3 regions of the Rhizobium sp. BR 314 genome follow, and region 2 is predicted to be linked to each of the others. Evidence: riboswitches for the same ligand, from Rfam matches in the RefSeq annotation. Region 2 holds a riboswitch; each other region holds the start of a gene.
The links. Region 2 has a riboswitch for cobalamin ahead of nrdH (glutaredoxin-like protein NrdH). Riboswitches for the same ligand answer to the same signal wherever they lie in the genome.
Positions count from the first base shown of each region.

Region 1: another riboswitch for cobalamin. It lies ahead of cobU (bifunctional adenosylcobinamide kinase/adenosylcobinamide-phosphate guanylyltransferase); the one in region 2 lies ahead of nrdH (glutaredoxin-like protein NrdH).
Region 3: another riboswitch for cobalamin. It lies ahead of QD461_RS09355 (ABC transporter substrate-binding protein); the one in region 2 lies ahead of nrdH (glutaredoxin-like protein NrdH).

Region 1 is NZ_JARWLA010000004.1:321,209-331,191, reverse strand. Features, by position in the region: gene QD461_RS08640 (nuclear transport factor 2 family protein) at 1-141, shown strand, start outside; gene QD461_RS08635 (helix-turn-helix domain-containing protein) at 138-941, shown strand; gene cobO (cob(I)yrinic acid a,c-diamide adenosyltransferase) at 957-1,601, opposite strand; gene QD461_RS08625 (dimethylsulfonioproprionate lyase family protein) at 1,601-2,197, opposite strand; gene cobN (cobaltochelatase subunit CobN) at 2,194-6,000, opposite strand; gene cobW (cobalamin biosynthesis protein CobW) at 6,010-7,059, opposite strand; gene cobU (bifunctional adenosylcobinamide kinase/adenosylcobinamide-phosphate guanylyltransferase) at 7,066-7,590, opposite strand; cobalamin riboswitch at 7,732-8,131, opposite strand; gene QD461_RS08605 (chloride channel protein) at 8,311-9,983, shown strand, end outside.
Region 2 is NZ_JARWLA010000007.1:179,028-189,010, forward strand. Features, by position in the region: gene QD461_RS12590 (glycerophosphodiester phosphodiesterase family protein) at 45-806, opposite strand; gene nrdF (class 1b ribonucleoside-diphosphate reductase subunit beta) at 1,071-2,045, opposite strand; gene nrdE (class 1b ribonucleoside-diphosphate reductase subunit alpha) at 2,070-4,223, opposite strand; gene nrdI (class Ib ribonucleoside-diphosphate reductase assembly flavoprotein NrdI) at 4,211-4,606, opposite strand; gene nrdH (glutaredoxin-like protein NrdH) at 4,617-4,835, opposite strand; cobalamin riboswitch at 5,087-5,304, opposite strand; gene QD461_RS12615 (hypothetical protein) at 5,468-6,706, shown strand; gene QD461_RS12620 (acyltransferase family protein) at 6,805-7,950, opposite strand; gene QD461_RS12625 (GntR family transcriptional regulator) at 8,102-8,839, opposite strand; gene QD461_RS12630 (MFS transporter) at 8,990-9,983, shown strand, end outside.
Region 3 is NZ_JARWLA010000005.1:125,918-135,900, reverse strand. Features, by position in the region: gene QD461_RS09365 (ABC transporter ATP-binding protein) at 1-678, opposite strand, end outside; gene QD461_RS09360 (FecCD family ABC transporter permease) at 675-1,712, opposite strand; gene QD461_RS09355 (ABC transporter substrate-binding protein) at 1,715-2,731, opposite strand; cobalamin riboswitch at 2,891-3,148, opposite strand; gene QD461_RS09350 (GGDEF domain-containing protein) at 3,239-4,333, opposite strand; gene QD461_RS09345 (HlyD family secretion protein) at 5,031-6,011, shown strand; gene QD461_RS09340 (ABC transporter permease) at 6,013-7,245, shown strand; gene QD461_RS09335 (ABC transporter permease) at 7,242-8,396, shown strand; gene QD461_RS09330 (LacI family DNA-binding transcriptional regulator) at 8,448-9,455, opposite strand; gene QD461_RS09325 (alpha-L-fucosidase) at 9,660-9,983, shown strand, end outside.

The DNA.
Region 1 (9,983 bases), on a different contig from region 2:
GGCGACAATCTCCGCTTCTCCTGGGGCTTCGGTCCGGCCGATGCCGAGCCGCTGATCAAGGGCACGGATTTTGCCATCCTGGAAGGGGATCGGCTGAAGTCGGTTCACGGCTTCATCGATCAGTTACCGGCCGCCGCATGATGAGCCCCGCCCGCTCTCTCGGCGATCATCTGCGCGAATGGCGGCGGCGACGCCGCCTGAGCCAGCTCGAGTTCGCCCTCGAAGCCGATATCTCGCAGCGACATCTAAGCTTCATCGAGAGCGGGCGCTCGCTTCCAAGCCGGGAAATGCTGATGCATCTCGCAGAAAGATTGGGCATCCCGTTGCGCGAGCGCAACCCGATGCTTCTCGCGGCGGGGTTCGCTCCGGTCTTTCGCGAACGCAAGCTGGACGATCCCGCCCTCGCTCCGGCGCGGCAAGCGATCGACCTCATTCTGAAGGGACATGAGCCCTTCCCGGCACTCGCCGTCGACCGACACTGGACGCTTATCGCGGCCAATGCTGCCGTCTCGCCGCTGCTTGCCGGTGTCGTCGATACCTCGCTGACCGAGGGGCAGATCAACGTCCTTCGGCTCAGCCTGCATCCGCAAGGCCTTGCGCCCAGAATCGCCAATCTCTTCGAATGGCGGGCGCATCTGCTGGAACGCCTGCGTCAGCAGATCGCCGCCACGGGTGACCCGGAGCTGATAAAACTGCTGGAGGAGTTGTCCGCCTACCCAGCACCAGCGGCGCATCGATCAAACACCCCGGAGCGAGACTTCGCAGGTATTGCAGTGCCGCTTGAGCTTATCACCGGGGCGGGACAGCTTTCTTTCCTCTCGACGACGACGGTCTTCGGAACGCCCGTCGACGTGACGCTGTCGGAACTCGCGATCGAATCCTTCTTCCCGGCAAACCCGCAGACGGCGGAAGCGCTAAGGACGATGCTGCCGGGCCGCTGAAAGCCCGGCCGACAATCAAAATTCGACGCCCGGCTGGCCCTTGATACCCGAGCGGAAAGGATGCTTGATCAGTTCCATCTCGGTGACGAGATCGGCAATCTCGATCAGCTCTTCCTTGGCGTTGCGACCTGTCAAGACCACATGCGTCATATAGGGCTTTTCATTCTTGAGGAATTCCAGCACCTCGTTGATATCGAGATAGTCGTAGCGAAGCGCGATGTTGATCTCATCGAGCAGAACCATCGAATTCCGCTCGTCGCGGATCAGTTCCTTGGCCTTTTCCCAGGCGGCAGAGGCAGCCGCGACGTCGCGGGCACGATCCTGCGTCTCCCAGGTGAAACCCTCGCCCATCGTATGGAACTGGCAGAGATCGGAGAAGTGCTTCTCGATCAGGTCGCGCTCGCCGGTCCACATGGCGCCCTTGATGAATTGCACGACGGCGCTCAGCTTTCCATGGGCGATGTGACGGAAGATCATGCCGAAAGCGGAAGAGGATTTTCCCTTGCCCTTGCCGGTATGGACGATGATCAAGCCCTTCTCGTCGGTCTTGGTCGCCATGATCTTGTCGCGCGCTGCCTTCTTCTTGGCCATCTTGTCGGCATGACGCGCGTCGTCGTTCCTCGGTGCGTCCGCGCCGGTTTCGGCCAGTTCGTCACTCATTATAGTCTCCCGGATATGATTGATTTTTGTGCCAGTGGGCCGCTGCGCCAAAGATAGAGCGCGACAAGCGGCTCGTCTTCCGTCCGCATGGCATGGCGAATATTCGAAGGGTGATGGATGATCCCGCCCGACCAGTGCGGCAGGAATGGCTGACCATCCTTGCTCCATAGGGAGCCATCGGTCAGCGGGATGTAGATTTCCTCTGCCGTATGATGATGGTCGGGATAGTGCACGCCAGGGCCGAGCAAGAGAAAGCCACCGGCCATCTCCGCACTTGCGAAATGCCCGCGTGTGCCGAAGAGCTCGACCCAGCCGTACCTCTGCAGGAAGTCGCTGCCGAAATCGGTGATGCTGTAGGTCTGAGCCCAATGAAGCATATCAGCCGCCTGCAAGAGCCGATCGAATAATGCCCCTTCCGCTCCATTCCCTGCCAGGTGGATCTCGCGAAGACTGCGGACGACAGGCAGATCATGCGAGGCAAGCGGCCGCTGCTCCATCGACCAGTCGAAATCCTCGATGAAATGCTTCAGCGTCAGGTCGCTGCGCGATAGAAGATAATCACGAAACGCAACCATAAGCTCGTCGACCGCACTCACGCCGCTACCTCTTTGCCATCCTTCAGGCTTTCCAGGTCGAATCTCGCCGAATTGCTTCTCGGCGTCCAGAGCTTGCGGTCGATCGCCTCCAGCAGACGCTCGCGCATGTCCCGAAGCGCTGCGGGATTCTTCTCAGCCATGAAATCGCGCACACGCTGATCGACGACAAAGGCCTGGTATACGGCTTCGAAGTGATGATTGCGGACCGCGCCCGTCGTCGCGGCAAAGGCGAAGAGATAGTCCACCGTTGCGGCAATCTCGAAGGCACCCTTGTAGCCGTGGCGCATGATGCCGTCGATCCACTTGGGATTAACGACGCGGCCACGCACCACTCGACCGATCTCTTCTTCGAGCGAGCGAATGACAGGCTTTTCTGGCCTTGAATGATCGTTGTGATAGATCGAGGGACGCGCCCCACCAAGCTGCTCGGCCGCTGCCGCCATGCCGCCCTCGAACTGATAATAATCGTCGCTGTCGAGCAGGTCGTGTTCGCGATTGTCCTGGTTCTGCACCACCGCCTGGATCGAGCGCAACCGCTCCTCGAAGACGCCGCGCTCCGCTCTGCCTTCCTCGCCGGCCCCATAGGCATAGCTGCCCCAGACGAGGTAGGCCTCGGCCAAATCGGCGCGCCGCTCCCAGCCCTTCTCATCGATGAGCGCCTGAAGGCCGGCACCATAGGCTCCGGGCTTGGAGCCGAAGATGCGATAGCCGGCCCGGCGGCTAGCGGAAGCCGTGTCGAGGCCAGCGGCTTCCAACCGCGCGATCTCGCCACGCATGCGCGCCGCAATGGGATTATCCGCCGCATCCTCATCAAGCATGCCGACGGCACGGATTGCCTTGTCGAACAGGGCGATCTGCTCGGGAAAAGCGTCACGGAAGAAGCCGGAGATTCGCAGCGTGACATCGACACGAGGCCGCCGCAGCATGGCAGGCGGAATGATCTCGTAGCCAGTGACACGACGCGAGGTCATATCCCATACGGGCTTGACGCCGATCAGCGCGAGCGCCTGTGCGACATCATCGCCGCCGGTGCGCATGTTCGAGGTTCCCCAGGCCGTCAGGCCGAAGGAGACCGGCCATTCGCCATGGTCCTGAACAAAGCGGCGGATGAGTAGCTCAGCGGATTTGCTGCCGAGCTCGTAGGCAGCTGGCGTCGGCACGGCGCGGCTATCGACCGAATAGAAATTCCGCCCCGTCGGCAGAACATCCGGCCGTCCACGCGTCGGCGCGCCGGAAGGTCCGGGCGGAACAAAACGGCCGTCGAGGCCTTTGAGCAGGGCGGAGATTTCCGCATCGCCGCAGGCGAGGATGGACGGCTGGAGCTTGGAGGCAATCTCGTTGAGAACCATGCGGGTGTTTGGCCAATCTTCAGGGCAAACTGCTTCGCCATCCACGAGTTTTGCGGCCAGAAGTTCGATGCGCTCGACGGTATCGCCCTGGGTGCGCCAGGGGTCGTCTGAGATGTCTTGAAGGATTGGGGCGCGCGGGCCGGTCCAATCGGCGGCCATGTCGCAGTCCAGCGGGTCGAATGGTTTGCGTGGCGAGATACCCTCCTCTGTCAGCTTCGCTGACATCTCCCCCATAAACGTATCCCGCGCAATCGCCCGCTGCAGGCTCTGATCACCACCCTCGCCCAGCCCGCGCGGCACCCGCGCCAGCGCCACCGTCAAATCCGTCAGCAACCGTCCGAACGGCGAAACGCCGAAAATGTGCAGGCCATCGCGGATCTGCATTTCCTTGAGATCGCAGAGATAGGCGTCGAGCTTGCGCAATGCCTCGTCTTCGCCCTCGCCCTTGGCGATGCCTGCATCCTGATCGAGGCCGATATCGGCAACGAGATCGAGGATCTGCTTGCGCAGGAGACGGATACGGCGCGGATCGCCACCTGAGGCTTCGTAATACTCGTCGACCAGCGCCTCCAGATCCTTCAGCGGACCATAGCTTTCGGCGCGTGTCAGCGGCGGCGTCAGGTGGTCGATGATGACGGCACTGGTGCGGCGCTTGGCCTGCGTACCCTCGCCGGGATCGTTGACGATGAAGGGATAGAGGTTCGGCAGCGGTCCGAGGATCGCTTCCGGATAGCAGCTTTCCGAAAGCGCCAGCGCCTTGCCCGGCAGCCATTCGAGATTGCCGTGCTTGCCCACGTGGATGACCGCATGGGCATCGAAGGAGCGGCGCAGGAAGGCATAGAAGGCCATATAGCCGTGCGGCGGGACGAGATCGGGAGAATGATAGCTCTCCTTCGGATCGATATTGTATCCGCGCGCCGGCTGGATGCCGACAAGCACCTCGCCGAAGCGGGCAAACGGCAGGGCAAAGCCGCCATGGAACGCGTAAGGGTCCGCCTCCGGCTTACCCCAGCGCGCAGTCATCTCATCCTGAATCTGCTTGGGAAGCGACGCAAAGAAATCCCTGTAGTGGCTAAAGGAAAGCGTCTCGCGAACAACGCGGCCATCATGCCCCGAATTTGTCGGGCCTTCCGCCAGGTGCCGCATCAACGCATCGCCATCGGCGGGCACATCGGCAACGCCATAGCCTGCCGTTTGCATCGCCTTTAGCACCTCGATCGTGCCGGCCGGCGTATCAAGCCCGACGCCGTTACCAAGGCGCCCATCGCGATTGGGATAATTCGCCATAACCAGCGCAACGCGGCGATCGCTGGGCGATGCATTGCGCAGCCGCGCCCAATTGGCGGCGAGCCGCGCCGTATAACGCACACGATCCTCAAGCGGTTCGCTGGCGACGATATTGGCCTCGACCCTTTCGTCATAGCGGGCGGCCGCCTTGAAGGACACGGCGCGGGCAAGAACGCGCCCGTCGACCTCGGGCAACGCCACGTTCATACCGAGATCGCGGGCCGAAAGCCCTTGAGATGATGCCCCCCAGGCTTCTTTCGAAGAAGCCGAGAAGATAGCCTGCAGAACGACGGCCTCGCCCGTCTCCAGTACCGTCGCCTGACGATCCGCGCCCGGCGCCGAAACGGCAAAGCCCGTGGCGTTGATGACCACGCCCGGCTTCAATTCGGTAAAGACACTCTCGAGAATGCCGACGGACACGGCATCCTTGAGACTATAGGCAAAGACCGGCAGAGGCCGCATGCCCTCAGCGACAAGCGCCTGCATCATGGCTTCGACAGGCTTTGTCTCACCGCTCTGGACCAGTGCGCGATAGAAGGAAATCGCGACCGTCGGGGGTTCGAGTCCTGCAGGGGCCGCCACCTCCGAAACGGAAACCCTCCTCCATTCCTCAACGCCGATCACACCTTTGCCCGGCCACCAAATGCCGGCCTTCATCAGCGGCACGGCAGGCATGGGCTTCTCGGCGCCTGATAGCATCGCCTCGGCGTAAGTGAGAAATTCCGTGGAATTCGCTTTGCCGCCCTCGATCAGATAGGACCAGAGCGCATTGAGATCATCGAGCGCAACATTGGAAAAAGGCGTCAGCCCCGGATCGGGCTTCGAATCCCCCGGCAGCACCGCAATCAAGGCACCCTGACGCGCCGCACAGGCATGCAGCGCCTCCAACGCGTAATGGAAGTAGCTTGCGCCTCCCAGCGCCCGCACGATGATCAGCTTCGCATGCCGGGCCGTCCTGTCGACATAGGTATCGACGGACATCGGATGCTTGAGGCTCATCAGGCTCGCAAGCCGAAGGGAGCGACCACCCTCGCCGTGCGCTGCGGCAATCGCCGCAAGCTCGGTGTCGGCGGCCGATAGAAAGAGGATATCGCCGGGCGATTGCCCGAGGTCGATCGCCTCCTCGCCGTCGCTGATCGTTCCCTTTTGAGCTAGGAGAAGGTGCATGGACTGACCTTAGACCAGCGCTTCGATCGCCTTGCGAACGATCGCCTCGTCCATCTCGTGCAGACCGATGACCACAAGCCGGGTTGCACGCGCTTCGCCCGGTGTCCAGGCGCGATCGAAGTAGGTATCGATACGGCTACCGACGGCCTGCAGCTGCAGGCGCATGGACTTGCCGGGGACATCGACGAAGCCCTTGAGGCGCAGCACGTCATGCTCGGCGATCACGCCCCTCAGCGCATCGACAAAGGCGGCCGGGTCGGCAATGGGGCCGAGTTCGACGACGAAGCTATCGAATTCGTCGTGGTCGTGCGGCGTGCCGTCCTCATGCTCCAGCTCGTGATGCGATTTGCGGTTGACGATATCGTCTTCCGTGCCGATGCCGAGGCCGAGCAATACGGCCGCCGGCACGTCGCCGTTCTTCGCTTCGATGATCGTCGGCTTGCGGGCGGTGCGCGAGGCGACCTCAGCACGGACGCGGCCGAGACCTTCACCGTCGATCAGATCGGTCTTGTTGAGCACGATGAGGTCGGCGCAGGTCAGCTGATCTTCGAACAGTTCTTCGATCGGGCTTTCGTGATCGAGCGAGTCATCCTCGATGCGGCGGGCTTCGACTGCGTCGTGATCGTCGGCAAAGCGACCAGCGGCAACGGCAGCGCTATCGACCACGGTGATCACGCCATCGACGGTAACGTGCGTACGGATATCAGGCCAGTTGAAGGCGGCGACCAACGGCTGCGGCAGCGCAAGGCCCGAGGTCTCGATGACGATGTGGTCCGGGCGCGAATCGCGCTCCAGAAGTTTCGTCATGGTCGGGATGAAATCGTCGGCGACAGTGCAGCAGATACAGCCGTTGGTCAGTTCGATGATATCGTCTTCGGTGCAGTTCTCTGCGCCACAGCCCTTCAGCACGTCGCCATCGACGCCGAGATCGCCGAATTCATTGATGATCAAGGCAATCTTCTTGCCCGCAGCATTCTGCAGGAGGTTGCGGATCATCGTCGTCTTGCCGGCTCCAAGAAAGCCGGTGATGACGGTGGCGGGAATCTTTTCCTGATTCATTATGGATTAACCCTTCATTTTCAGCGGCAAACCCGCTGCGATAAAATAGACTTCGGCACTTGCCGCCGCGACCATCTGGTGCAGACGGCCGGCATGATCGCGAAACTCGCGCGCCATGCGATTTTCCGGCACGATTCCAAGACCCACCTCGTTGGAGACGAGAACAAGCCGCGATCGCGTCTTTGGCAGGAATTCCGTGAGAGCAGCAAACTCCACCGCCATATCCCGCTCGGCCATCATCAGATTGGTAACCCAGAGCGTCAGGCAATCCACGAGTATTGCGCGCCCTTCAGCGTCGACAGCGGCAAGCTGCGCCACCAGATCGAGCGGCTCCTCATGTGTCCACCACAGGTCGCCGCGATCGGCACGATGCTGCGCGATGCGCTCGCGCATCTCATCGTCCCACGCCCGGCCTGTCGCCACGTAGTGACGTTCAAGCCCGGTGTCCACAATCAGGGATTCGGCGAATCTGGATTTGCCTGAGCGCGCCCCACCAAGAACGAAAACAGCCTGAGAAGTCGAAGAGGACATACGCTATTTCCGCCCGCGCACAACGGGGCGTGTCGGCAGCACGTGGCTGAAACTGGAAAAATGGCGTCTACACGCCGAAAACTCGTCTTGCGCCATGACAACCTCCGTGCTGGCAGCGGAACTCGCGTTCCCGAAACAGGCTTTTCGCCCGGCACGCCTGGCAGGTCTCCTGGCTCGCGGATAAGGCGCCGCGACGGGGGCGGACCGAAACCGGTCGCCCCCGATCGTGCGCCAGCGGGTCTTTCTCACCTTCCCGGCAATCCATCATGAAAAGGCGGACGATTCGTAGAATGAGAGGCGTCCAACCCCGGTTGATCATGATGCCACGCCAGTGGCTTTTCCGACTTGCGCCTACCCCGCCTCGTTCGCCCCATGCGAATCATCGACGAAATAGGCTTCAAACCGAACGAAAGACCCTGACCGCTCTACAGTCGCGGGGTCGGCTGTGATGAGAACGCCCGGATTGGGTCCGTCCCTTCACATTCCCTTTTCATCCCATGCGGCAGATCGCCGCCTAGGAACCATTCGTTATGGCGATCATGATTAGGCTCTCGCCCAGTTCGAGTCAATCAAGGGCGTCATTGCGACATTCTCCGCTTCACGCGCGAACTCGTAGCAAATTCCCCGGAGAGCAGCAGTCTTTTTGCCGCATTTCTTTGATGTTAGGAGTTTATAGAGGTTAAGCTCCCACATTCGAGTAGAATATATCGTCCGCTCCCCATGCTACAGAAATTTCAACCTCGCCGTCTTGGCGTCTTCTCGGTCCTATTCGATCTTGGTCGTTTCAGGGCATTGCTGCGCCGTGGCGAACTGGGGCTTGTTTTTGCCGGCGCATTGGCAGGTGTGACCTCAGGCTGTGCCGTGATTGCGATGAGCTACATCTCGCGCAAGCTGCATAGCCTCATTTACGGCATAACGGACTACGAGCGCCTCAGCTCGGCAGCCGTCGCAATTCCCGACAAGTCGGTACTGCTGATCGCGCCGATCGCCGGCGGCATCATTCTCGGGATTCTTCTCTACATATTGTCGCGCACGCGCAAAAAGCCCATGGTCGACCCGATCGAGGCCAATGCGCTGCATGGCGGCCGCATGTCGCTCACCGACAGTATCATCGTCGCCGTGCAGAACCTGATCTCCAACGGGTTCGGCGCCTCCGTCGGGCTTGAAGCTGGTTATACGCAGCTTGCCGCCGGCATCGCTTCGAAGTTCGGTTACAAGATGCAGATGCGCCGTGCGGATCTGCGCATGCTCGTCGGCTGCGGCGCGGCAGGCGCCATTGCTGCCGCATTCAATGCGCCGCTGACCGGCGCCTTCTACGCCTTCGAGCTGATCATCGGCAGCTATTCCATCCTGACACTGACACCGGTCGTCGTTTCGGCGTTGATCTCCACGATGATCGCCCGGCTGCTCGCGGGCGACGATTTCGCCATCGATATCGATCATTTTGGCGCGATCGTCCCGGCGGACTACCTTCCGGCCGTCCTGCTCGGCGCCTTCTGTGCCGGTATCGGCATCCTGATCATGCAGGGCGTCGCCTGGGTCGAGGAACTGGCGCGCAAGAGCGCCATCGCGATGCCCTTCCGCCCGGCCCTCGGCGGCCTGGTCGTCGGTCTGCTGGCGTTGATCTCGCCGCAGGTCCTGTCGGCCGGCCATGGAGCGTTGCATCTCAATCTGTCCACGGACGTAACGCTGGGCGCGCTCGTCGGGCTTTTCCTCCTCAAGTCGCTCGCGTCAGCCGTATCGATCGGCTCCGGCTTCAGAGGCGGCCTGTTCTTCGCCTCCTTGTTCATGGGCGCGTTGCTCGGCAAGATCTTCGCCTATTGTGCGCCCTATCTCGATCACGCGACTCTGACGCCTGCCGTCTACGCGGTGGTCGGCATGAGTTCGCTGGCTGTCGCCATCATCGGCGGCCCGCTAACCATGACGTTCCTGGCCTTGGAAATTACCGGCGACTTCCCGATTACCGCGCTGGTGCTGGCGGCAGTCATCACGTCGTCGCTCGTGGTGCGTACGACCTTCGGCTACTCCTTCGCGACGTGGCGCTTCCATCTGCGCGGCGAAAGCATCCGCAGCGCGCACGATGTCGGCTGGATCCGCAACCTCACCGTTGCCCGCATGATGCGCCCCGATGTTCACACCGGCAGCATCGACATGAGCATCGAGGAATTCCGCAAGAACTTCCCGATCGGCTCGGCCCAGCGCGTCATCCTGATCGACAAGAACGAGAAGTATTCCGGAATGGTTCTCGTGCCGGACGTTTATGCCAGCCCGATCGAAAAGGACGACGAAGAACACGGCCTTGCCGATTTCATCCGTTTTCGCAACGAGTTCCTGCAGCCGCAGATGAATGCCAAACAGGCCGCCGCGATGTTCGACCAGACCAAGAGTGAAGC
Region 2 (9,983 bases):
GCGACTTGATACGGCGGACGCGATCTCGCCGGAGCGCGACAAGATCAGCTCAACCTGCCGCGAGCAGATGGTCGGCGGTTATCAAGATGGGCTCTTAGAGCTGCAGGCTCATCCGTCTGGATCGCTGAAATGCCGGCGTCGATCAAACGGCCCCAGACCGCTTGCGGATCCTGCAATGCAGCGGAGTCTGTGAAACCGGCACACGAAACCGCGTCCAGCGTATTGACCCAGAGCGCAATGCCGGCCTGCTTGAAAAGTACCCGGCGCTCGGCAACTTGTTCCAGCCTGTCGAAATAGATTTCGCATAGGAATGGATTGAGTTGAAGCAAGAGGTCCAACTGACTGTCGGCATCCGGTGCCTCGAGGCGGGTCTTCGCGATGAAAGGGACGGCCTGCGACGAGACATTGGCGCGGATCCATGCCAGATCCTCCTTCGTCTTCAGATTGGCCCAGAAATCAACTTGCTGATCGACGCCCATGGCGTGGGCGCATACGATTACTTCCGGGATCAAATCCCTGTACTTGACGTCGAGATGGAGGAAAACTCGATCTCGCGTCAGATCGAAGACCTCCTTCAGGCTCGGCAGCGTCTCTGCCGTCATTGGGTTCCCCTCGCCCCCATCGCGATCACGCAAGTGAAGGCTGCATAATTGCTGCCGAGTTAGCGCCTCGGGCTGTTTATCGAGGCCTGCCATTCGTTTGAGCGTATCGTCGTGCAGGAGAACAAGCTCTCCGTCGCTACTGCGCCTTATGTCGATCTCGACCACGCCATAGCCGGCAGAAATCGCTCGCTCTATCGACAGCAAGCTGTTTTCCGGCGCCGCATGCCAGAGCCCGCGATGAACGATGATCGCGCAGTCGCGCGCGGGATCGCGCGATATAGTCGATGTAGTTCATGACACGTCCTTTTCTTGCGCCGAACCGGGCGTAGCACAGGACTTTGTCAGAGCTGCAAAGCACGACGCACATCGTTGGGCCGCAAAGCTCGCCGAAAAAGGACAATCGCAGCCTCATGGCTGCGATTGGAAATCATCAGGCATTCCATGTCACGGAGCAGCCAGGTCGGCTCCTCAGAAGGCCCAGTCCTCATCCTCGGTGGCAACGGCCTTGCCGATGACATAGGACGAGCCGGAGCCGGAGAAGAAGTCGTGGTTCTCGTCGGCATTCGGCGAGAGCGCCGAAAGGATCGCCGGATTGACCTTGCAGGCCTCCGCAGGGAACAGCGCCTCGTAGCCGAGGTTCATCAGCGCCTTGTTGGCGTTGTAATGCAGGAATTTCTTGACGTCTTCGGTGAGGCCGACGCCGTCATAGAGCGCTTCGGTGTACCTTGCCTCGTTGTCATAGAGCTCGAGCAGCAGGTCGAAGGCGAAATCCTTGATCTCCTGCTTGCGCTCTTCCGAAAGCCGCTCCAGTCCCCGCTGGAACTTGTAGCCGATATAGTAGCCATGCACGGCTTCATCGCGAATGATGAGACGGATCATGTCTGCAGTGTTGGTGAGCTTGGCGCGGCTCGACCAGAACATCGGCAGATAGAAGCCCGAATAGAACAGGAAGCTTTCGAGGAAGACGCTGGCGACCTTCTTCTTCAGCGGATCGCCGGATGCGTACTGTTCCAAGATCAGCGCCGACTTGCGCTGCAGGAATTCATTCTCCTCCGACCAGCGATAGGCGTCGTCGACGTCGGGTGTCAGGCAAAGCGTCGAGAAGATCGATGAGTAGGAACGCGCGTGCACCGCTTCCATGAAGGAGATGTTCGAAAGAACGGCCTCTTCATGCGGCGTCGCGGCATCGGCCATGAGCTTGACCGAACCGACGCCGTTCTGGATCGTGTCAAGCAGGGTCAGGCCCGTGAAGACGCGGATCGTGAGCTGCTGCTCTTCCGGCTTCAAGGTCGCCCAGGATGGGATATCGTTCGACAGCGGCACCTTCTCGGGCAGCCAGAAATTGCCGGTCAGGCGGTTCCAGACTTCGAGATCCTTATCGTCATCGATGCGGTTCCAGTTGATCGCACGGATACGACTTGCCGGCTTGAATTGCATGTTCACGGGAATGTCCTTTCAAACCGGAAATCAGAGGGCGCAGGAAACGCAGCCTTGCACCTCGGTGCCGGACAGCGCCATCTGACGAAGACGGATGTAATAGATGGTCTTGATACCCTTCTTCCAGGCGTAGATCTGCGCCTTATTGATATCGCGGGTGGTCGCGGTATCGCGGAAGAACAGCGTCAGGGACAGGCCCTGATCGACATGCTGCGTGGCCGCCGCATAGGTATCGATGATCTTTTCCGGTCCGATCTCGTAGGCGTCCTGGTAGTAGTCGAGATTATCGTTGGTCATGAAGGCGGCCGGGTAGTAGACGCGGCCGATCTTGCCTTCTTTGCGGATCTCGATCTTGGAAACGATCGGATGGATCGAAGAGGTCGAGTGGTTGATGTAGGAGATCGAGCCTGTGGGAGGCACGGCCTGCAGGTTCTGGTTATAGAGCCCGCCTTCCATCACGGCCTTCTTCAGTTCCAACCAGTCTTCCTGCGTCGGGATGGCAATGCCGGCCTTTTCGAACAGCTCGGCCACATGCGCGGTCGCCGGCTTCCATTCTTGTCCGGTATATTTGTCGAAATATTCGCCGGAGGCGTATTTCGAATTCTCGAAGCCCTTGAAGCTCTGGCCCCGTTCGACTGCGAGCAAGTTGGAGGCGCGGACGGCGTGATAGGTCACGGTGTAGAAATAGATGTTGGTGAAATCGACGCCTTCTTCGGAACCGTAGAAAATGCGTTCGCGGGCGAGATAGCCGTGCAGGTTCATCTGGCCAAGGCCGATGGCGTGGCTGTCGTCGTTGCCCTTCTCGATCGAGGGCACAGAAGAGATGTGGCTCATGTCGGAGACGGCGGTCAGCGCGCGGATCGACATTTCGATCGTCTTGCCGAAATCCGGGCTGTCCATTGCGGCGGCGATGTTGAGCGAGCCGAGATTGCAGGAGATGTCCTTGCCCATGTGCTTGTAGGAGAGATCGTCGCTAAATTCGCTCGCTTCGCTCACCTGCAGGATTTCCGAGCAGAGATTGCTCATAGTGATGCGGCCAGCGACCGGGTTGGCGCGGTTCACCGTGTCTTCGAACATGATGTAGGGATAGCCGCTTTCGAACTGGATTTCGGCAATCACCTGGAAGAAGTCGCGCGCCTTGATCTTCTTCTTGCGAATGCGGCTGTCGGCTACCATCTCGCGGTACTTTTCCGTCACCGAAATTTCGGTAAACGGCACGCCGTAGACACGCTCCACGTCATAGGGCGAGAACAGGTACATATCGTCATTGTTCTTCGCGAGCTCGAAGGTGATATCGGGAATGACGACGCCAAGCGACAACGTCTTGATGCGGATCTTTTCGTCGGCATTCTCGCGCTTGGTGTCGAGGAAACGCATGATGTCGGGGTGGTGGGCGTTCAGATAGACGGCGCCGGCCCCTTGTCTTGCACCCAGCTGATTGGCGTAGGAGAAGGAGTCTTCCAGCAGCTTCATGACGGGAATGATGCCAGAAGACTGATTTTCGATGTGCTTGATCGGGGCGCCAGCCTCACGAATATTAGTGAGAGACAGTGCCACACCGCCGCCGCGCTTGGAGAGCTGCAGCGCGGAATTGATGGCGCGACCGATCGACTCCATATTGTCTTCGACACGCAGCAGGAAGCAGGAAACTAGCTCGCCGCGCTGCTTCTTGCCGGCATTGAGGAAGGTTGGCGTCGCCGGCTGGAAACGGCCGGAAATGATTTCGTCCACCATGTCGCGTGCAAGCTGCTCGCTGCCGCGGGCGAGCGCCAGTGCAACCATGCAGACACGGTCTTCATAGCGCTCTAGATAGCGCTTTCCGTCAAAAGTCTTCAGCGTGTAGCTGGTGTAATATTTGAACGCACCGAGGAACGTCGGAAAACGGAACTTCTTCGCATAGGCATGATCGAAGAGATCGCGCACGAAGTTGAAGGAATACTGATCCAGCACCTCCTGCTCGTAGTAGCCTTCAGTCACCAGATAATCCAGCTTCTCCCGCAGGTTATGGAAAAACACAGTGTTCTGGTTGACGTGTTGAAGGAAATACTGCTTGGCCGCCATGCGGTCCTTGTCGAGCTGGATTTGACCCTGCTCGTCATAGAGGTTCAGCATGGCATTGAGGGCGTGATAGTCCAGTGCCGTTTCCGTGGCCTTTGCTGGCCGGTCAAGCGTTAGCGTGTCCAAAATCGTTCCAATCCGTGTCTGACATTGGCAACATCCTCCGCCGTCCCCAAAAGCTCGAACCGATACAGAAACGGCACTTTGCATTTGTCGGAGATGATGCTGCCGGCGATACCGTAGGTCGCCCCGAAGTTGCTGTTGCCCGCGGCGATGACCCCGCGGATATTTGATCGGTTATCCGCATCGTTGAGGAAGCGGATGACCTGCTTGGGCACGGCACCTTTGCCCCCTTCGCCGCAATAGGTCGGGACAATGAGAACGTACGGACGGGCAGCTCTAAGCTCCTCGCCCGCTGAAAGCGGGATGCGAGCGGCCGGCAAGCCAAGCTTGGCAACGAAGCGATGGGTGTTCTCGGATCTGCTGGAGAAATAGACGAGCTCACCCACCTTCAAGTCCTCAGGCGAGGGCGCTGATCATGTCGGGACGGAAACCGGCCCAATGCTGTTCGCCGGCGATAACGACCGGAACCTGACGGTAGCCGAGGCCCTGCACCAGCTCGTAGGCTTCGCTGTCGGTGGAAACGTCGACGATGGTGTAATCGATGCCCTGGCGGTCGAGAGCGCGGGTGGTCGCAGTGCATTGTACGCAGGCGGGCTTGCTGTAGACGGTAACCATTGGATGTCCTCGTATCTATATATAGGCGTGCAAAAGGGTCCGGGCACCAAAGGATGCCCGCATTCGGGATGACAGCAGAAACGGATGCAGCTCGCGGCTGGTCGCTTAAACGACCGTCATTCGCGAAGCCGGATATGGGTACTCAAAAACATGGACTTCACCCCGAAGCTATTCATGCGGGGCATTCGCGGGAGCAAAGACGACGACAATCATGCCGCGCGAACCTTCGCTCGCCATCCGGACACCCCGCCCGTGGACGTTATGCTCGAGGCAGGTCTCCTGGCTCACGGGTCGCAGCATTCGATCCGCCTTCCCAAGACGCTGGTCTCAGTGGCCATTTCGAACGAACACTCGCCGCTCACAGTTGCGGGGGCAGCTACGGCTTGGCAATCATCATGGCTGCCGACCGTATTCCCATCTTAGCCTCCAATTCTTGCGAATCGAAGGAACCTCGAACACTATATATAGTATATGAGGTTAAAGTTGCGTCAACTGGTTCCGACATCCCTGCCTTAATTTGAATGTTGATAATGTGTGGATAGCACCACCAAACCCTGCATCTGTGGGGCTGGACAACCATGATGTTACTTTATAACAATTGATATGTAATGTTATTACATAAAGGATCATCCATGTTTTACTCTCGTTCAAATCACCTTCTCGCAGCCACCTCGCTGGTCTGCGCATTGTTATTGCCATTCTCGTCTCTCGCCGACGACGAAGTCGCATCGGAGACATGGAGACTGTTCGTCGCAGACCATAGCCTGCCGGTGGTTCGGGCAATCGACGTCGCGAGCGGCAAGGAGATCGGCCGTTTCGACATCGAAGGATATGCATCCCTTTCGCTCAGCCAATCCGGCAGGACAGTCTTTGCCGTACAGGGCGAAAAGAATGTGGTACTAGCAGTCGATACCGGCATATCTCTTTCCGATCATGGCGATCACCGCGATATCGCCCTTTCCGATCCGAAACTGATTGCAACCGTGATCAAGGGCGAGAAGCCGGGCCATGTGGTCAGCCACGCCAACGAGGTGACGATCTTTTATGATCGCGGCGGCAAGTTCGACCTCCTCTCGGAGGCGGATCTCCTCCAGAACAAGCCCGAAATTCGCGCATTTGACACGACCGCCGCCCATCACGGTGTCGCGGTGCCGATGGGCAACCACCTCCTTGTGTCGGCGCCCGATCTGAACGCGCCGGTGAAGGAAGGCGAATTGCCGCCGCGCCTCGGGCTGCGGATACTTGATCGTGAGGGGAAACAGGTCGGTCAAATTGGAACCTGCACGGGCCTACATGGAGAAGCAACATCTGCCCGGCTGGTCGCCTTCGGTTGCGAAGAAGGCGTGTTTATCGTTCGTCCCGGCGGAGTCGACGGCCCGAAGATGGAGATGCTCGCCTATGGTGCGGCATTGCCGAAGGGCAAGGTTTCGACCCTGCTCGGCGGCACATTTATGCAGTTCTTTCTCGGCAATTACGGCGAGCAGAACATCGTGCTCATCGATCCAGACGACAAGACCACTCCCTACAGGCTGATCGAACTTCCAACCCGGCGCGTGGATTTTGTGCTTGATCCTGCCAAGCCGCAACATGCCTATGTCTTGACGGAAGATGGCAGACTGCATCTTATCGACGTGGTGGACGGCGTGATCGCAAAATCAGAGCGCGTGACCGAACCCTACAGCAAGGATGGCCATTGGCGCGATCCACGGCCGCGCCTGGCTGTTGCCGGTAAACTCATCGCCATTACCGATCCCCGCCAAAGCAAGGTGCATCTGGTCGACGGAGAGACCTTAAAAGAGGTTCGCGATATCCACGTAGAGGGGCAGCCCTTTGCCATCGTCTCCGCCGGCGGATCCGGCGCCACCCATTGAGGTCGCGCATTTAATAGCGCGAATGCACGACAGGACCTTCGCGGCTCCAACGCAAGAGAGAAACCGGCTATCTCAGCCGGTTCTATCGCCACGCGACATCATGCGAAGCGGGCGGTGAACATCGCTTTACAGGAAGCCTCAAGCTGCCGCTTCAGCTCATAAAGCAGCGCGCAAATCGCAAGGGTAACAACGACGATGGGGACGAACAGCGAGGCAGACATCAGTCCGAGCTGATCCAATACGTAGGCGATAAGCAGCATGACGGTCTGATGAAGCACATAGTAGGTAAGAACCGCCCGGTTTAGATAGCGGATGACGGCATTCTCGGTTTTGAACCAGATTCTTGCGTAGCCGAGAACGGCGACGATGGTACACCACTGAAAAACGCCCGCAATTGCTTGCCCGACAACCAGGCGCCATTTTTCAGGCTCCGGCAGCGGCATCGCCACAAACAGCAACGCCAAGACCGGCGCACATGCCAAAGCCAGGCACAAGGCCGGCCTTCGCATGCTGACAACCGCATCCCAATAATCATCACGCATGGCCAGTGCCGCTCCGATGAAGAAGCAGGCTATGTAGATGGCGTGGCTATACCAGTCACCCAACAGATTAGACGTCGGCGGAAATACCGGCCTGAGCAGGAGTCGCAGCAGCACGAAGAACATGATGGGCAGGATGAGAAGCCATTTTCCGGTCAGCCATGAGGCGAGCTTGTCACCAGCAAAAACCAAGAGTTGCGGCCTCGCCGATACGGCAAGCGTCAGGATAGCCGTATAGATCCAGAGATAGGCGAGATACCAAAGATGCTGCATCCCCGCGAGTTGCGCCAGTTCGCCGTCCGGCAGGCGTATCGGCGTCCACGTGAGGTAGTGCCAAACGACATCGTAGAAGCTGACATTCACATCCAAACCGGCATTCAACCATACGTAAATCTGGGGAGGTATCAGAAATAGCAGCCCCAGCAGCAAAGGTATCAGTAATTGTCTCGTGCGCGCGCTCCGCAATGCCTCGGGAGATTGCCGCGTCAGCAACATACCCGTCACAGTCCCCGAGATGATGAACAGGAGGGACATCCGCCAAGGATGAGTCCATAAGTGAATAATATCGAAAATAGGAGAGGTGTCCGGCGCCTTTAGCAGGAAGTTTCTCGAATTATACATCAAGCTGACGTGGTAGACGATCAACAGCATGAAAGCTGCGACCCTGAGGAAATCCAGATCGTATCTGCGCGGCACCTTATTCATAGTTTAGCATATTCAACCTCAACCCTTAATGCATTGCCAAGAAGGGAAGGAAAAAATCATGCCGTGCAGTGCTTGCCGGCGAGCACCATCGAAATCCCCGCGGCGGCCAAGCAGTGATGTCGGCATCCTGACCGATCAGCAAGGCCCTCCGTCAGTTGATCGGGCCAGCTATTCCTGTTCGCACGGTCATGTCGGCCAGGCTCACATCGAGCGTCGCGGGATCGATCGATTGGCGCACCTGCAGCAGCATGCTCGACAGGTCCTGCATCATTTCACGGACGAATTTCTCGGTATTCGCGCGATCTCCGGAGACGATGAGCCGCAGCAAGGAAATGTGGCTCTCAATCATGGTCGCCATAGATGCGCCGGGGCCGAGATAGGTGTGGAATATCCATCCGGTGCGGCGATAGAGTGTCTGCAGCGGGATGAGCGTATTTGCCAGAAGCGGTTCGCCGGATGCGGTCAGGATCGCCTTGTTGAGCAAACGATCGGTGAAGTTGAAGCGCTCCAGGCTAAGCTCCGACTTTGAAGCCTCCAGTTCAGTGATGAAGGTCCGCAAGATCTTGTGGTCCTGCGGCGTGGCACGTTCGCTTGCCAGTCCGCAGCCGATGACCTCCATTTCCGTACGCAAGGGAAGCAAGGTTCTTTCCTGCGCCAGATTGACCGGCGCGATCCTCAAGCCTGAACGCGGGCTGACATAGATAAGCTGGTTGGCCGAGAGGCGCTTTACGGCGTCATGAACGGGCGTGCGTCCCAGGCCGGATTGCTCCTGCAATTGCTGGATGGTGTAGCGCGCGCCTGGCTGCAGCTCCGTGGAAACGATCATACCTTCGAGGCGATCATAGGCTTCCTCTGACAGGCTCCGGGTTTGCTTCTCCGTCTTCGTCATCGCGCAATCGATCTTTTCCCACCCGGCTCAGCCGTCGCTTCCCACATCCGATCAACCTGGATCGGCATTGACTTTCGGCTCCATATATCAAAATTATTGCCTCATGTGAAATTTCAGATTAGTAGCGTGATATTTCATATGGGAGGATTCATGACAATCGAACACGCAACCACTGCCTCGACGATGCAGCGGCCATCCACCAATCGCCGTTGGTGGATCGGCGCCTTGTTAGCGCTCGGCGTTCTCGTCAACTATTTCGACCGGGTGAACCTGACGGTCGCCTCGCCCTTCATCCAGGACGACTTTCACATCGGCCCGGCTGAGATGGGCATACTTTTCAGCGCCTTCGGCTGGACCTATGGCTTCCTGCAAATCCCCGTGGGCATGCTGCTTGACCGCTTCGGCGTCCAGCGCGTCATGCGCTGGAGCACATTCTCCTGGGGTGTCGCTTCCATCATCACGGCCTTCTCGACCGGCATGCAGACGCTCTTTCTTTCACGCATGCTTCTCGGCGTCGCCGAAACACCCGGCTTCCCTGCCAACTCGAAGGCAACCGGCTATTGGTTTCCGCGCCATGAGCGCGGGCTTGCAACGGCTCTCTTTGATGCGGCTGCAAAATTCTCCAACGTCATCGCCATTCCGCTGGTCGCCTTCCTGATGCTCCACTTCGGCTGGCGCGGCGGCTTCATCGCCACGGCGATCATCAGCTTCGTTTTCTTCGCACTGTTTTGGCTATTCTATCGCGATCCCGGCGCCGACGGGAATCTCTCGAACGAGGAGCGCGCCTATCTGAAGGCCGGTGGTGCGGCGCAGGAAGGCGAGGCCTCCGCCAATGCGGTTGGCATGCTCGGCTATCTCCTGCGCAATCGCAAGGTCTGGGGCCTTTCGATCGGCTTTGCCGCCTACGGCTACGCCTTTGCCCTCTTCATCTTCTGGCTGCCGGGTTATCTGGTCAAGGAGATGCATATGGATATTCTGAAGTCGGCAAGCTTCACGACAATTCCCTGGATCTTTGCCACGGCTTCAGACCTTCTGATCGGCGGCTGGCTGATCGACCACTTCATCCGAAAGGGTCACGACGAATCCCGGGTACGCAAGACGATTATTGTCCTCGGCATGCTGATGGGTCTGGCCGTAGTCGGCG
Region 3 (9,983 bases), on a different contig from region 2:
CTCTTGCGTCAGTACCTCTTCCGGTGAACCGGCCGCGACCACCTCACCCTTCTGCAGAACCGCCAGACTGTCGCAGAACATCGCCGCCAGATTGAGATCGTGCAGGGCGACGACCGATGTGACATCGAGCTTGGAAATCAGGCCGAGAATGTCGAGCTGATGCTGGATATCGAGATGGTTCGTCGGTTCGTCGAGCAGCAATTCGCTCGGTGTCTGCGCCAGTGCTCTCGCGATGTGGACACGCTGCCGCTCGCCGCCGGACAAAGTCTGCCATAGCTGCCCCGCCCGATCCTGCATGCCGACGCGGGCGAGCGCATCCAGAACCGCCGCATCATCGCGGACACTCCAGGACGAGAGCGGACCGCGATGCGGAGTGCGCCCAAGGCGAACAACATCGATGACGGTCACCTGTGTATCGGTTGTTGCCTGCTGTTCCACCAATGCGATGCGGCGGGCAATGTCACCGCGCGAGATCGACGCAATGTCGCTGCCGCCAAGCCTGACGACACCGCTCTTCACCTTTCGCAGCCGGCAGACCAGCCGCAACAGGCTCGACTTGCCGGAACCATTCGGCCCCAGCAGACCGAGCACCTTGCCCTTTTCCACCGAGAGGCTGATGCCGTTGACGATGAGCGTATTGCCGGCGGCGAAGGTGACGTTGTCGACCGCGATACTCATGCCGTCCTCCGGGCGCGATAGAGAATGATGGCGAAGGCGGGAGCGCCGAACAAAGCAGTCACGACGCCAATCGGCAGGATCTGCTGGGGAATGATGATCCGGGAAACAATGTCGGCAGCAACCATGAAGATCGCGCCGCCGAGCGCGGACGCTGGCAATAGCCGGTCATGATTGGGGCCGACCAAGAAACGGGCTGCATGCGGAATGACGAGCCCGACAAAGCCGATCGAGCCGACGATGCTGACAACCGCCGCCGTCATGAAAGCGGTCGTTCCCAGAAGCACGATCTGCGCGCGGCGCACGGCGATGCCGAGCGAAGCCGCCGCGTCGAATCCAAAAACGAAAGCGTCGAGCACGCGGACATGCGCCATACAGACCACGAAGCCGATAATCGCGATCGGCCCAGAGAGATAGACATCCGGCCAGCGCACGCCGCTCATCGAGCCGAGAAGCCAGAACATGACGCCCCTTGCCTGCTCCGCGTTCGCGGACGTCGTGACAATGTAGGATGTGAGTGCATTGAAGAGCTGCGAGCCGGCAACCCCGCACAGGATGATGCGCTCACTTGTTCCGCCGACACCGGCTGCGAGCAAGCCGACAAACAGGAACGCGGCAACAGCGCCGATGAAGGCGCCGCCTGAAAGCCCCAAAATGCCGTAGCCGAGCCCGAGGATCATGATGCAGACCGCGCCGGTGGAGGCGCCTGCGGAAATGCCAAGCACATAGGGTTCCGCAAGCGGATTGCGCAGCAGGGCCTGTAGGATCACACCGCTCAGCGCCAGCGACGCCCCAGCGCTTGCCGCAACGAGCGCACGGCTAAGGCGATAATCCCAGACTATGCCCTGATGTATCAGGCTAAGCTCGAAATCCGTCCCGAACAACCGGTTCGATACGGCCTTGGCCGTCGTCGACAGCGGGATGGAGATCTCGCCGATCGAGACCGCAAGGCTGATCATGAAGGCCAAAAGGAAGAATGCAGCCATGGTGAGCGCCAATAGCGCCCACCTGTCTCGCCGCTCCGTGATCAGACGCATATTTAACGCGCCAGACCGAAGGACTTGATGCCCTTGGCCAGTATCTCAATGCCGTCGATCGTCCGGATAGTCGGGTTCATCGATTGCGCATCCATCATGACGAAATGCTTGTTCTTGACGGCGTCGAGCTGGCCTGTGACCGGGTCCTTCTCAAGGAAGGCGAGCTTGACTTTCGGATCGTCGGCAGCATAGCGGCGACGGTCCATCGTCGCGATGACGATCACGACAGGATTGGCCTGTGCGATGGTTTCCCACCCGACCAGTGGCCATTCCTCTTCCGTCGTCACGACATTCTTCGCGCCGAGCGTTTTCAGGATATAGGCCGGAGCGCTGTTCTTGCCGGCGATATAGGCATCGCCGCTGACTTCCTTGCTGGAGAACCAGAACACGATCGGAAGGTCCTTAGCCTTTGCGCCGGCAATCGATGCGACAGCATCCGCCTCGCGCTTCTTCAGATCCGTAACCAACGCGTCGCCGCGATCCTTGACGTCGAAGATCTGCGCGAGTTCATTGATCTCCTGATAGACGAGATCCATTGTGAACAGTTCCTTGCGGACACCGTCGCCGCCCTCGGCGTTGATCTTGGCGACGCAATCGGTCGGAGCGACGTAGGTATTGATGCCAAGCTTGGAGAATTGATCGCGCTTGCCGACAGAGCCCTGTGTGCCGACATGCCATTCGAATTCGGCAGCGACAAGGTCCGGCTCCTTGCCGACAACGGATTCGAAACTAGGGTCATTATCCGCAAGACGCGGGATCTTGCCGTTGGCCTCCGCATATTGCGGCAACACAGGACCGACCCATACGGCGGTGCCGGCGATCTTGTCAGCAAGGCCAAGCGACAGCAGGATCTCGGTCATGCCCTGACCGATGGATACGATCTTGGCGGGGGCCTTCTGAAAGGTAACTTGCTGGCCGCAATTGGCGAGCGTGAGCGGATATTGGGTAGCCGCGAAGCCGGAGGCGGCAAAGCCGGTCAATCCAAGTGCAAAAGTAAAGGTCGTCAAAAAATGGCGCATGAAAGGTCTCGATCGGAATGGGAAATTGGCGGCGTCGGCGCGATTGCGCTCAGACGGACCGCCCGTTGGGGAGATTCCAATCAAGGCCGAAAAACGCCTGGTAATGTCGAAGGCTCAGGTCAATCATTCTCTGTCCTTTCCGGGCATCCCCGCCCGGGTGATTGGATCGTGATCGACGGCAGGTCTCCTGGCTTGCGAATATCTGACGATCATCTGCCTTCCCGCGATTGTGGTCGCAGTGGCACGGCCCTCAAGCCTTCGAAGATGAACAGAACCCTGTTCACGTCCGGATGATCGGCAATCCGCTTACAGTTGCGGGGGCAGCCACGGTCTAGGTCCCTTTTGGGTCGTCCTCACCGTGTTCCCTATTAATCCCCGCGGAGTCTTCCTTGGGGAACCGTCGTATCCAGTTAAGCCGGACGACCAGTTCCGTCAAGAAGACAGCGGTACAAACAAGGCCGGGAACGCGACACGGCGAAGTTGGCGGAAGGACGCTCAGATACAGCCCTATGCGGTTTCCGCGAGTTCAACGCGGTTTCTTCCACCGGCCTTTGCGCGGTAAAGCGCTTTGTCGGCTGCTTCGAGAACATATTTGAAATCCGTCGATGGCTCAAAGGAGCAGGCAATGCCGATGCTGGCAGTGACATGGACGGTCTCCTGCCCGAACATCAGAACCGTTGCCTCGATATCGTTGCGGATCTTCTCGGCAACGATGCCGGCGGCGCGCATATCCGTATTCGGCAGCAGCACGACAATTTCCTCGCCGCCATAGCGGGCGGCTATGTCGGTCTTGCGCACCGTCCGCCGGATCACGTCCGCCACCCGGGCCAGGACGGTATCGCCGAAAGTGTGGCCCCAATTGTCGTTGATCTTCTTGAAATGATCGATGTCGAGCATGATGATCGAAAAAGGAACCCGCCGCATCCCGGCTTCCTTGCTGCAGCGATCGCCTTCCCGCTGCAGGACACGGCGGTTCGGAAGTTGAGTCAGCGGATCGAGCGTGGCTTCGTTTTCGAGCGCGCGCTGAATACCGATGCGGTAGCTTTCTTTCTCAAGCAAGTCCGACAGTAACATGACGCCGAGGATGTTGACGATCGTCACCGGCAGCGCCGCCGAGATCAAAAGTTCGCGCGTGACGGACCATGGCAGGAAAACGAGAACGACGAGAGACGTCGTCGTCGCAAGGCCGAACAGAGCCGAGCGCCTCCATCCGGTGCCGGTCAACTGTCGCGGCAGAAGCGTCAGAACATATCCTGCGGTCGCGACGATCAAAATGCCGGCAACCCCGCTTACGGCTCCCAGGCCACCGACCAAATAGCGAAAGATGGCCATCATGAAGGCGGCAACGACAGTGCCGACGATACCGCCATAAATAGGCGTGAGAACGAGCAGGATCGAGCGCCCATCCTGAATCACACCGGGCATGAATCGAATGGGATCGCTCATCGATAGAATACCGCCGAGACCGAAGAGCAGTCCGACAGCGACAGATTTCAGAATGCCGCGCTCAATAGTCCGGGTGACCAAAGAATAGGCGTAGACGATGATCGCTACCTGCCCCAGAACACGCACCAGGGAAGGCAAGTGCGTTTGAATTTCCATCAACGTTCCCAATCCTCGCGCGAGGCCAAAGCGAACGGCCCGGCCACGCCATAGTCGAAGTCAGAATGAAATACCAAAAAATCTCTACGAGATGGTTTATCACGCCTCTCGGCTGCCCAAGAAACGACTGCACCTTTTGGATTGCTACAGGAAATGATGATCATCGCGATGACAGAATTTTCAAAAAGACGCCCTCCGGTATCCCGGCATTCAGTGCGTGCGACCTGTAGCACCCAGGGCCACGGATTTCCCAGACACCACGCCTAGAGAGAACAAACAAGCTTATGGAAAACAGACGAAGAGTTGGTTGAGGTGAATGATTGACCTTTTTGAAAGCGGCGGCGACCAAGCCTATCTGGAGTTTTACGCAGGATGGTCAAGCACCCCCGCTCAATTAAGAGGTCGAACGACGCGATCCGTGCTCGACGGGAGCGGGTGGCTGGCAACTCAAGGGCGGAAAGGCGTTAAGTTGCTTGGCGGTAAGTGCTTTTGTTATTTTCCTCTGCTACAGTCCGCATGGAAACATGGCAATCGCCGGCACAGGGACAGTCGGCCGACGCAGCGACGATGACGCGGACTGGCGCGGATACGCATCTTGTCTCGCTATCGCCGCAACCCCGGCCAGTTCATGAACCATGCGCCTGCCGTCAACTGTTGGGAGGCGCGAGCCTCCAAGGGGAACTCTGGAGGCGACTGTATGTTGCGAACGCTTCGTGTTGTGATTGGCATCGTGATCGTTGGAGTGCTCGGTGTCCTGTTATGGTTTGCCACGAAGCCTCCGCCACTTATTGTACAGGGTGAAGTTTCAGCCAATCGTGTTGATATCAGCCCGCGGGTTTCGGGGCGGGTTACCAAACTCAATGCCGATGTCGGCGATAATGTCGAGCGCGGCGCAGTCATCGCCGAGCTGGAGAGCCCGCAGCTGACCGCCGCCCTTCACATGTCCGAGGCGGCACTGTCGGTCGCTGAGGCCGATCTCGTCAGGGTCAACAGCACTCGGCCGGAGACGATCGCAGCCCGTCAGGCAGAGCTGGCCGCTGCGGATGCGGATGTGACACTCTATCAGGAGGATGCTGGCCGTCAGGGCAGGCTGATCACGACAGGGGCTTCGACCCAGGCGCGCGTCGACGAAACGGCCCGCAACCTCGAAGCCGCCATCCGCAAGCGCGAGTCGGCCGAGGCCAATCTGCAGCTGGCCGTCGCCGGCGCGAGCAAGGAGGAAAAGGCCCTCGCCGCCGCGCAGGTCGAGCAGGCAAAAGCCTCGCTTGGCCAGCAGCAGACCAACGTCCATGAGCTGACCATCGTCGCGCCGATTTCCGGCCAGGTGACGACGCGCGTCGCAGAGCTCGGCGAGAACTTTTCCACAGGCGCCCCGATCTTCTCGCTGATCGACCTGCAGAACCCGTGGTTCACCTTCAATCTTCGCGAAGATCTGCTGAAGGGCCTGAAGGTCGGTGACGGTTTCGACGTCACCGTGCCCGCACTCGGCGAAGACAAGATCCCGGTGAAGGTGACCATGATCAATGCCCAGGGGCAGTATGCCACCTGGCGGGCGACACGGGCGACGGGCGATTTCGATCTGCGCACCTTCGAGGTCCGCGCAACCCCGGTAAAGCCGGTTCAAGGTCTGCGTCCCGGCATGAGCGTCATTGCATCCTGGCCGCCGGCAGGGCACTGAGATGATGGCGAAAGGGCGGTTACGTCCCGGTTTCCTGACAGTCTTCAGACGGGAATTCGACCATTTCCGGCGGCGCCCGTTCCTGCTGTTCCTGACGACCGTGCTGCCGCTCCTGCTCATGGCCGTGCTTGCCGCCGTCTTCAGCGCCGGCCTTGCCACGAAGCTGCCGATCGCCGTGCTTGATCTCGACAACACCGATCTTTCAAGAACGATCATCAGGACGGTCGACGCCACGCCGGATGCGGCCGTCGCCCGCAATGTCAGCGATCTCGCCGAAGGGCGGCAGCTGATCCTGTCCGGCAGCGTTCACGGGCTTTTGATGCTGCCGCACAACCTTGAGCGTGACGTCTTTTCCGGGCGCCGCCCCGAAGTCGTCTTCTTCTACAATACCCAAACGATGACGACGGGCAATCTGACGCTGCGCGGCGTCAGCGCCGCCGTGCAGACCGTCGCTGCCGGTATAAGGCTGTCGCTGCGAACTTCGCAGGGCCAGCCTCTCGACGAGGCCGAAGAGCAGCTGGCGCCGATCCCGGTGCAGGTCACTCCCCTGTTCAACCCATCGCTCAACTATGCGCATTTCCTGCTCGCCGCCCTTTTGCCGAGCGTGCTGCAGGTCATCATCGTCACCACCATGGCCTATGCAGTCGGCCTCGACGTCGAAACCAGCCATCGGCTGCGCATCTTGAGACGCCTCGGCGGCGGATTGTGGCCGGCGATGGCGGGCAAAATCCTCCCCTATACGCTGCTGTTCCTGGTGGTGCTCGGCATTGCCGACTGGGTTCTCTTCAGCCTCTTGGGCATGCCGCTTCGCGGCGACCGCTACCTGCTGCTGGCGTGCGGCATCCTGTTCGTGCTGGCCAACCAGCTTATCGGCACGCTGCTGGCACTGCTGCTGAAGCCGATGGCCAGCGCCATCAGCATCGGCACGCTGTTGATGGCGCCCGCCTTCGGTTTCATGGGGATCGGCTTTCCGAGGATCGGCATGAATGCCTTTGCCTATTCCTGGGGTGAGATTATCCCCGGCACCTGGTACATGACGGCGCGCATCGATCAGACACTGCGCGGCACACCCGTCTATCTGTCCCTAAAGCCGGTTGCCGTGCTGCTGTTCATGGTTGTGCTGTTGGCAGGCCTGACGGCCTTGCGGCTGGAGGCGATGCGGGCGCGGCGGCTACGCGAACGCGAGCAGCCGATCGCACCTGAACCGAACACGTCTGGGAGAGCGGCCGGATGAAGGATATGTTGACGATCTGCCGCATCGAACTGAAGCGCGTGCTGACCCTGAAGCCAGCCTTTTCCGTGCTTGTTGTCGCGGCGATCATCTATGCCGTGCTCTACCCGCAACCTTATCGCACCGAAGCCCTGCGCCACGTGCCGATCGCCATCGTCGATCTCGATGGCACGGATAGCAGCCGGGATCTTGCACGCCGGATCGATGCATCGCCTGATGTCGCAGTCGGCGGCGTCTTTCCCGACCGACCAAGCGCCGAGCGCGAGGTCTATGCCCGCAACCTCTCCGGCCTTCTCGTCATTCCCAAATATTTCGAGCGCGACCTGCTGCACGGCCGGCAGTCGCCAATCGCGCTCTATGCCGACGCTAGCTACTTCCTGATCTATCAACGCATCTCCGGCGGCGTTTCTGCGGTCGCAAAGACCATGGGCGCCACGATCGAGACGGCCCGGCTTGTCGCCGCCGATGTCGATCCCCGCGTGGCCGCCGCCGCCGCGGATCCGATGCCGTTCACGGCGGTGCCGCTGTTCAATCCGCAGGGTGGCTATGCGACCTATATCCTGCCCGCCGCCTTCATCCTGATCATGCAGCAGACGCTGCTGATCGGCGTCGGCCTGCTCGGCACCTACAGGAACGATGCGATCGGGACCGGGCCTACGGCCTCAATCGGGCCGGTGGCCGTCGTCATGGGGAAGCTGCTCGCCTATCTGATCATGGAGGCCGTCATCGCGCCGTTCTATCTGATCGCCATTCCCTATCTTTACAACATCCCCCGCCTTGGCACGCCGCTGTCGATCTTCATCTTCGCCCTACCCTTCGTGCTCTCGGTCAGCGCGCTTGGCCTGGTCATCGCCAGCCTGTTCCGCAGCCCGCTCACGGTGCAGCTCGTCTCCGCAGCTCTCGGCATCCCCTTCCTGTTCCTCGCCGGCTTCTCCTGGCCGACCGAAGCAATACCGCCCTTCCTGCACGCCGTCGCCACCATCCTGCCCAGCACCTCCGCCATCAACGGCATCGTCGCAACCGCACAGCTCGGCGCGCCCCTCCACGACCTGAGATATCCCTTCCTCACCCTCTGGATCCTCGCAGCCCTCTACACAGCAATCGCAATCTTCCTCCAAGCCAGGAGCAAACATCGCCTCGCTCAGAATGCATGACGACGGTACGCAGCCGGCTTTGACACGGCTGCCGGAGATGAGAGTGAGGGGTTAAATCCGGCGACAGGAATTGCCGGGGACGAATTTCGGTGTCAGCACGAAATCCTGCGGCGACTCGACTGCGCCTTGAGGACTGGTGATGCGGTGCATGAGACGTCTTGCGATGATACCGCCAAGCGCCAATGTATCCTGCACTACCATGGTGATGCGTGGCGTGATGACCGAGCTCCATTGCACGTTGTCGATCATGGCGAGCGAGATATCCTCGGGACAGCGAAAGCCCAGTTCCTGCATGGCCTGCAGGGCCGAAAGCGCAACCGTATTGTTGGCGCCCAAAATCGCAGTCGGGCGCTCCGGCTGGATGAGTAGACGCATCGCCGCCTCATAGCCGGCCGTGCGGGTGAACTGTCCATCCACGACGAAGTTGGGATTAACCTCTACACCGGCATTTGCCATCGTATCGGTAAATCCCCGATAGCGTTCCGTCGCGGTATGCATATGGCTCGGGCCAGTGATAAAGGCAATGCGCCTGTGACCGAGCTGGAGGAGATGCTCTGTCAGCATCGCGCCGGCCAGATGGTTGTCGGAACCGACGAAATCGCGTTCGATGCCGGCAACCTTCTGGTCGAAGCAGACAATTGGCACACTCAGGCCGGCGACGAAATCGAGATAATTCTGGTCGTGCCCAGAGGGCGCAAGCGCCAGGCCTGCGGTCTTGAGGCCGATCAGATGCTCAACCATCGCTCTCTCGCGATCCGTCTTGCCCGAGGAGTCCGTGACGACAACAAAATGTTCGTGATCGAGTGCATAATTCTCCAGCTCACGCCGGATATCCCCGAAAAACGGATTGCCTACATTCCCGACCACGAAGCCGATCATGCGGCTGCGACCGCGCGCCAGGCTTTGCGCAAGCGGATCGGCAACGAAGCCGACGGTGGCAATCGCCTGCCGGATTTTCTCCAATGTCTTCTGACTGACTCGCGCCGGATTGCTTAGAGCCAGCGACACCGTCGAGACGGATACGTCAGCGAGTTTGGCGACGTCGCGAATAGTTGCCATGGATTTTTCGAACCGTTTCTATCGCCGATGACCTTCCGGTTGAAGGTATTTCTTTCGATGAATCTTCGACGCAAATCTAGCATTTGCTGGCTACTAAGCAATATGCCGAAAGAGGTTTCAACAGCGAGCTTGACATATAGTGTGATCGATTCAATGATAGAAATCGAACCGGTTCGATTGAGCAGCAAATCCTGGGAGGATAGTGTGAGCGACGCAGCGATCAGTGGCGGCCAGAATTTGGCCGATGGCAAGGCATGGTTTGGACGTGACCGCTTCGGCATGTTCATCCACTTCGGACTTTACGCCCTCGGCGCACGCCATGAATGGCTGAAAAACCGCGAGGAATTCACCACTGAAGCCTATCAGAAGTATTTCGACAACTTCGATCCCGATCTTTACGACGCCCGCGAATGGGCGCGCCGCGCACGCCAGGCCGGCATGAAATATGTCGTTCTCACAGCAAAGCACCATGAAGGTTTCTGCCTTTGGGACAGCAAGGTGACCGACTACAAAGTCACCAATACGCCT